Regions from separate parts of the Cronobacter dublinensis subsp. dublinensis LMG 23823 genome, predicted to be linked through region 2. Evidence: predicted binding sites of a transcription regulator. Region 2 holds the regulator's gene; each other region holds the start of a gene.
What was found. The regulator Fur, encoded in region 2, represses iron uptake genes when iron is present. The targets are predictions, from matches to a motif close to ATAATAATGAGAACNACTATCAA.
Positions count from the first base shown of each region.

Region 1: fepD (Fe(3+)-siderophore ABC transporter permease) is a predicted target of Fur. The motif match lies at 1,156-1,178, and genes of this name have one in related genera.
Region 3: AFK67_RS10975 (TonB-dependent siderophore receptor) is a predicted target of Fur. The motif match lies at 1,025-1,047, and genes of this name have one in related genera.

Region 1 covers NZ_CP012266.1:3,233,760-3,236,026, reverse strand. Annotated here, with positions in the region: gene fepG (iron-enterobactin ABC transporter permease) at 1-129, opposite strand, end outside; gene fepD (Fe(3+)-siderophore ABC transporter permease) at 126-1,133, opposite strand; gene entS (enterobactin transporter EntS) at 1,241-2,267, shown strand, end outside.
Region 2 covers NZ_CP012266.1:1,350,920-1,353,186, forward strand. Annotated here, with positions in the region: gene AFK67_RS06175 (beta-N-acetylhexosaminidase) at 1-187, shown strand, start outside; gene AFK67_RS06180 (helix-turn-helix domain-containing protein) at 245-856, opposite strand; gene fur (ferric iron uptake transcriptional regulator) at 1,180-1,632, opposite strand; gene fldA (flavodoxin FldA) at 1,922-2,267, opposite strand, start outside.
Region 3 covers NZ_CP012266.1:2,410,647-2,412,913, reverse strand. Annotated here, with positions in the region: gene AFK67_RS10975 (TonB-dependent siderophore receptor) at 1-980, opposite strand, end outside; gene AFK67_RS10970 (septation protein A) at 1,214-1,750, opposite strand; gene AFK67_RS10965 (YciC family protein) at 1,803-2,267, opposite strand, start outside.

The DNA.
Region 1 (2,267 bases), 1.9 Mb from region 2:
GAGCGCCTCAACGACCTGCGAAGCGTCGAGCGTCACCGCGCCCTGCGTCAGCGCCCAGACGCCGAGCCCGGCGCACAGGCTTAACGTCAGCAGGCAAAACAACCACAGGCGAGGGGGTACCGGCCTCATAACGCCACCCCGCCGCGCCGCTGGCGCACCAGATAAATCAGCGCGGGCGCGCCGATAAACGCGCTCATCACCGATACCCGCAGCTCGCCCGGCACAATCAGGCGGCCGATGATGTCCGCCAGCAACAGCAGCGAGGGGGTGGCGAGCAACGTCACTGGCAGCGACCAGCGGTGATCTGTGCCCACCAGCCAGCGCGCCAGATGCGGCATCATCAGCCCGATAAAAGCGATGGGGCCGACCACGGCGGTGGCGCTGGCGCACAACAGCGTAATAGCGATAAGCCCGAGCGCCTGCGTGCGCGCCACCCGGCTGCCGAGCGCCGTGGCGGTGTCGCTGCCCATGCTCAGGCTGTTGAGACTGCGGCTTAGCAGCAGCGCGATAATCGTCCCCAGCGCAACGACCGGCGCGATAGCCTTCAGTGTGACCAGCGTGCGGATATCAAGCGAGCCCGCCTGCCAGAAGCGCAGCTGGTCATAAACCACCGGGTTTAACAACGCAATACCGTTCGAGAGCCCTTCCAGCACCGCCGCCAGCGCGACGCCCGCGAGCGTCAGCCGGACCGGGCTCAGCTGGCCGCCGCCCGCGCTGCCGGTAAAGGCCACCACAAGCGTCGCCAGCAGCGCGCCGCACAGCGCCAGCATCAGGATCTCCAGCGGATCGCTCACGCCCCACAGCGCCGCGCCGAGCACAATGGCGAAACTGGCGCCGGAATTCACGCCGAGCAGGCCGGGGTCGGCCAGTGGGTTGCGGGTCAGGGTTTGCATCAGCGCGCCGGCGAGCCCAAGCGACAGCCCTGCGACGAGGCCCGCGAGGGTCCGCGGCAGACGGGCGTCAAGCACGATGGTGCAGTCCGCGCCGCGGCAGGTGCCGGTCAGCGCGTTCATGACGAGAGAAAAGGGCAGGGATTTGGCACCCGCCAGCAGACTGAAGGCGACCATCAGCAGCAGCAATAAAAAGAGACACAGCAGGACAACCATCCTGGTGGAACAGCGAGAGGCCGACATAACGCACACCCTGGAACCGATAATGATAGTTATTATCACTCTTATCTGGCTATGTTAGCATGGCCGTCCCGTTATCCGGCAAGGAAAATTCGCGTTAAGGCCCTGTAATGAACCGACATTCGCTGCTGCTTAATCTCTCGTTATTGAAAACGCATCCCGCTTATCGTGCCGTCTTTCTGGCGCGGTTTATTTCCATTCTCGGCCTCGGCCTGCTCGGCGTGGCGGTGCCGGTACAGATCCAGACGCTCACCGGTTCGACCTTTCAGGTCGGTCTCGCGGTGACGCTCACCGGCGCTGCGATGTTTATCGGGCTGATGACCGGCGGCGTGCTGGCTGACCGCCACGAGCGCAAAAAGCTCATTCTGCTGGCGCGCTCCACCTGCGGCGTCGGGTTTATCGGGCTGTGGGTCAACGCCATGCTGCCCGCGCCGTCGGTGACCGCCATCTATCTGCTCGGACTGTGGGACGGCTTTTTCGGGGCGATCGGCGTGACCGCGCTACTGGCGGCGACGCCCGCCATCGTCGGACGGGAAAATCTGATGCAGGCGGGGGCTATCACCATGCTGACGGTACGGCTCGGGTCGGTGATTTCGCCGCTGCTCGGCGGGATGCTGCTCGCCTGGGGCGGTGTGGCCTGGAACTACGCGCTGGCGGCGCTCGGCACGTTTCTGACGCTCCTGCCTCTGCTTACGCTCCCGGCGCTGCCCGCGCCGCAGATGCAGCGCCAGCACCCGCTGCGCGCGCTGGCGGACGGCCTGCGATTTCTTGTCGCAAGCCCGATCGTCGGCGGCGTGGCGCTCATCGGCGCGCTGCTGACGATGGCGAGCGCGGTGCGCGTGCTTTATCCGGCGCTGGCCAGTCACTGGCAGATGGCGAGCGGTGAAATCGGTGTGCTTTACGCCGCCGTGCCGCTCGGCGCGGCGCTGGGCGCGCTTACCAGCGGCGGGCTGGCGCACTCCCTTCGTCCCGGCCGCACGATGCTTATCGCCTCGGTGCTGGGGCTGGCGGCGGTTGGCGTGTTCAGTCTGATGCCCTGGTGGCCGCTGGCATTTGTCTGCCTGGCGCTGTTCGGCTACCTGAGCGGCATCAGCTCGCTGATTCAATACCAGCTTATTCAGCTTCAGACGCCGGATC
Region 2 (2,267 bases):
TAACGCAGGCGTATTGCAGATGAACACCAGCCTGCCTGGCGTGACGGTAGAGTATTCCACCGATGGCGGCGCGCGCTGGCAGCGCTATGACGCCGCGCAACCGCCGGGCGTCACGGGCGACGTGCAGGTGCGCAGCGTCAGCCACGACGGCAAACGTTACAGCCGGACGGAGCACCTGCAGCCGTAACGGCATAATAAAAAAGCCAGCCTCCGGGCTGGCTTTTAGGTTTATCGGGGCGGCGTATTACGGCGCGTCAGGCAGGGAATGCACGGCTAGCAGCTTACCTTTACTGATTTCAATATGTTTCGCGCTGCGCAACTGAGAAAGGGTTTTCATTACCATACTGCGGGAAAGATTGGTTTTTTTAACAATATAATCTGCGACGTTAATCCGGTTACGCATAAACTCATCCATCGCGGCCAGACATTCGATATTGGCTTTAATCATACTAAAGCTGTTTCTGCCGAGCATAATCTCTTCGCGATAGCAAAGCATATTAATTATCCATGAGGACAAAACCAGGAGATGTAACTGGCAGTGATTTTTTTCAATTTCCTGCATGAAATAATCAAAAGGAATTAACTGATAATGACATTCTGAATCCGCCTGTAATTTTGCGAATTGGGATTTACCTAAATTTCTGGCCAGGCCCAGTACCGACGGGGCGCTGCTTTTTTCCAGCAGCAGCCGGTCGCTCTGGCGCATCAGCGAGAACTGACCGCCGCGTATGATACAGATTTCCCCGTCCCGCAGCGGGATCAGCGTATTTTTCTCCGCACGAGACCAGTTACCGTAACTATTGAAAATATCAGCAATGCGATAAATCTCAGCAAGGGGTTTGGAGGGTAATACCATATTGGTTACCTTGTTTAAAATAAAATTATGTCGTTGCTGTATCTTAATGGATGCTTTTTTATTGCTGCAATAAGGGGCAGGGAAGAGGAAATGAACAATCGTGATAATTCGTTGCCTAACTGATTGACCGGTAAAGACATTTATCTTTTCTGAATTTCAATTTAATAAAATAGATATGGTTTAATTAAGCATTGTACGCTGTATTAAAATACGCAGCGCAGTGTTTTTTATCTAAAATAGTACAGCTGTATTTTCAGTCTCTGGTTTTCAGACAATAAAAAAGCCGACACAGGTCGGCTTTGGAGCAGGCGGTATGACGAGCGTTATTTCTCGCCGACCTCGTGCGCGTGTTCGTTTTCGCGGCAGTCGCCATCGGCACAGTGACCGTACAGATAGAGGCTGTGGTTAGTCAGGCGGATGCCGTGACGCGTCGCGATTTCACGCTGACGAGCTTCAATAGATTCATCGCTGAATTCGATCACTTTGCCGCAATCGAGGCAGATCAGGTGATCGTGATGATGCTGTTGCGTCAGCTCGAAAACGGATTTACCGCCTTCGAAGTTGTGACGGGTGACAATGCCGGCATCGTCGAACTGGTTCAGTACGCGATAGACCGTGGCAAGGCCAATCTCTTCACCCATGTCAATCAGACGCTTATAAAGGTCTTCCGCACTGACATGATGATTGACCGGTTCCTGCAGCACTTCGAGGATTTTTAATCGAGGAAGCGTGACTTTCAGGCCGGCCTTCTTTAATGCGGTATTGTTGTCAGTCATGCGGAATCTGTCCTGTTGCTTAACGACTCGTCCCGAAAGGGAGCGATACATCGGATACGCCGAAGATGAATGCGTCTCATTATAGAACTGACATGCCTAAATGAAAACCGCAAGCACCCGGCAAAAAAGAGCTTAAAAATCGTGGACCCGCCAGCGTTTTTAACGTGAAGGCCTGATAATTAAGGAAGCCATTGTACAGCGTAGTGAGGGAAAGTTAAAAATTTGTAGCAATTATTTTCATTGCTTTTATCTATCAACCGGCGCGGACGGCCGCCCGCGCCGTTTATCATCAGGCGTTGATGATTTCCTGCAGGTGCAGCTCTTCAGAAACCTGCTTCACCCACTTCTCAACGCGTTCTGCGGTGAGCTCCGGCTGGCGATCTTCGTCAATCGCGAGGCCGACGAAGTGATCGTCATCCGCCAGACCTTTGGACGCTTCGAAGTGATAACCTTCGGTCGGCCAGTGGCCAACGATAGTCGCGCCGCGCGGCTCGATAATATCGCGAATGGTGCCCAGCGCGTCGCAGAAGTATTCCGCGTAATCTTCCTGGTCGCCGCAGCCGAACAGCGCAACCAGCTTACCGTTGAAGTCAATTTCTTCCAGCGTCGGGAAAAAGTCGTCCCAGTCGCACTGC
Region 3 (2,267 bases), 1.1 Mb from region 2:
GTCTTCGACTGTCCCCAGTCCCAGATGCCATTATGGGTAATACCGTAGCTCTGGCGATACATCCGGTTGGTTTCGTGGCCGTAGAGCGAGGGGACAAGCCCGTTGGGGCTGGCGTTGCTGTTGCTGTTTTGCGTGTCGCCCGCGTAGATGTTGCCCTGACGGCTGTAGCCATATTCGACATCCAGGATCTGTTCTGGCGTGAGTTTCCAGGATATTACGCTGTTGATATCTTTATTGCGCACCCCTTCGCGCCCGGCGGCGTAAGAGCCATTCTGCGCGGTGTTGATGTCGTCATCGTCAGCGTCGGTTTTGTTGAGGTTACCGTAGAGGCGCATGGTCAGCGCGTCGCCGGCCAGCGGGCCGCTCAGGCTGAAGTTAGCGCGTCGGGTGGCGCCTTCTTTGTCGTTTTCCGGCTGGTTGGTAAACAGCGACAGCGAGCCGTGCCAGTCGTTGGTCGGGCGTTTGGTGATGATATTCACTACGCCGCCTGCCGCACCGCTGCCGTAACGCGCCGCCGCAGGGCCGCGCAGCACTTCGATGCGCTCGACCATCTCGGCAGGCACCCAGTTGGTGTCGCCGCGCGTGTCGCGCTCGCCGCGCCAGCTGTAACGCACGGCATTGCGGGAGCTCACCGGGACGCCATCCACCAGGATTAAGGTGTTTTCCGGGCCCATGCCGCGAATATCGATCTGGCGATTGTTGCCGCGGCTGCCGCTGGCGCTATTGCCGGTCAGGTTCACGCCGGGCATTTTGCGAATAATGTCTGAAAGATCGTTGACCGGCGGGTCTTTCTCAATGTCATCCGCCGTGATGATGGAGACGCCGGGCTGCTGCCTGAGTGCCTGTTCCGCCGTGGCCTGAACGACCATTACATCGCCATCGTCCATCTCCGTCGCCTGCGCGGCATAAGCGCTGCCTCCGAGCAGGGAGGCTATGGCCAGCGCCAGAGGCGTGCGAATGTCATGCTTTTTTTCAAACATTATCAATTATTCCATTTTGTGTAGAAATGTAATCATCCACCCGCATGATAATGATAATAATTATCATTACAATATAAAAAGTGGATTCTCCACAATTTCTCCACAATTGCCTCATGATTGCGCATGTGGCTGTAATGGCTTGTAAAATCTGGGGGATAGTGAGAGGTTCACGCATAAAAAAACGCCCCGGGCGCTAACCGCGGGGCGTTCGTTTTTAACAGAATGACAGGAACTTATTTTTCTTCCTGCGGCATATGGCGGTAGATGTAAACGCCGCTCAACAGGGTAAAGACCAGCGTCAGGCCGGGGATGCCGAACACTTTGAAATTCATCCAGACCGCTTCCGGCAGCCAGAACGCGACATAAATATTCAGCAGGCCGCAGAAGATAAAAAACACCGCCCAGGCGAGATTAAGACGCGTCCACGCCTGCGCGGGCAGGGTTATCTCTTTGCCCAGCATGCTCTGGATCAGCGGCTTTTTCATCACCCACTGGCCAATCAGCAGCGCGCCTGCGAACAGGGCGTAAATAATGGTCACTTTCCACTTAATAAATTCCGCGTTGTGGAAATAGATAGTCAGCCCGCCGAAGACCGCGACCAGCACAAAGGTCACCAGGGTCATTTTTTCGACCTTGCGGTATTTATACCAGCTGTAGATGACCGTCAGCGCGGTGGCGACGATCAGCGCGCCGGTCGCCCAGAAAATGTCATGCAATTTATAGAAAGCAAAAAAGACAATCAGCGGCAAAAAATCGAGTAACTGCTTCATACATCGGTTCCATCAAGAGGCCCGCTCACGACGACCGCACGCGGGCAAAGGGTTATTCCCGGATAAGCATATATAACCGGAATAAATAAATGAGGAGTAGTGCCGTCAGCAGGTTGCTGAGGATGCCCGCGACGACCGCGCCGATTTGCGGCGTCAGCGCGGCAAAGGCGGGGGCGAACAGCAGCAGGGCGGTGCGGGCCAGCAACCATAGCAGCACGGCAGGCGCCACCAGCCGCATATTCTGCCACGCGAGACGCATACTGTTGCGCATCGCGCCGAAAATACCGGCTTTGTCCTGCGCCATCATCACCGGCGCCAGCGACAGTAAAATCGCAAGGACAACGCCTGGCACGACGACCAGCAAAATACCCATCTGCACCAGAAATGTGGTCAGGAAGATAAGGATAAACAGGCGCGGCAGCAGCGGCGCGGCGGCGCCAATCGCGCGCAGCGCGCTGACGTTCTGCCCGGCGGAGACCGCCTGGATAAGCAGCAGCACGCCGCCCACCAGTAACGT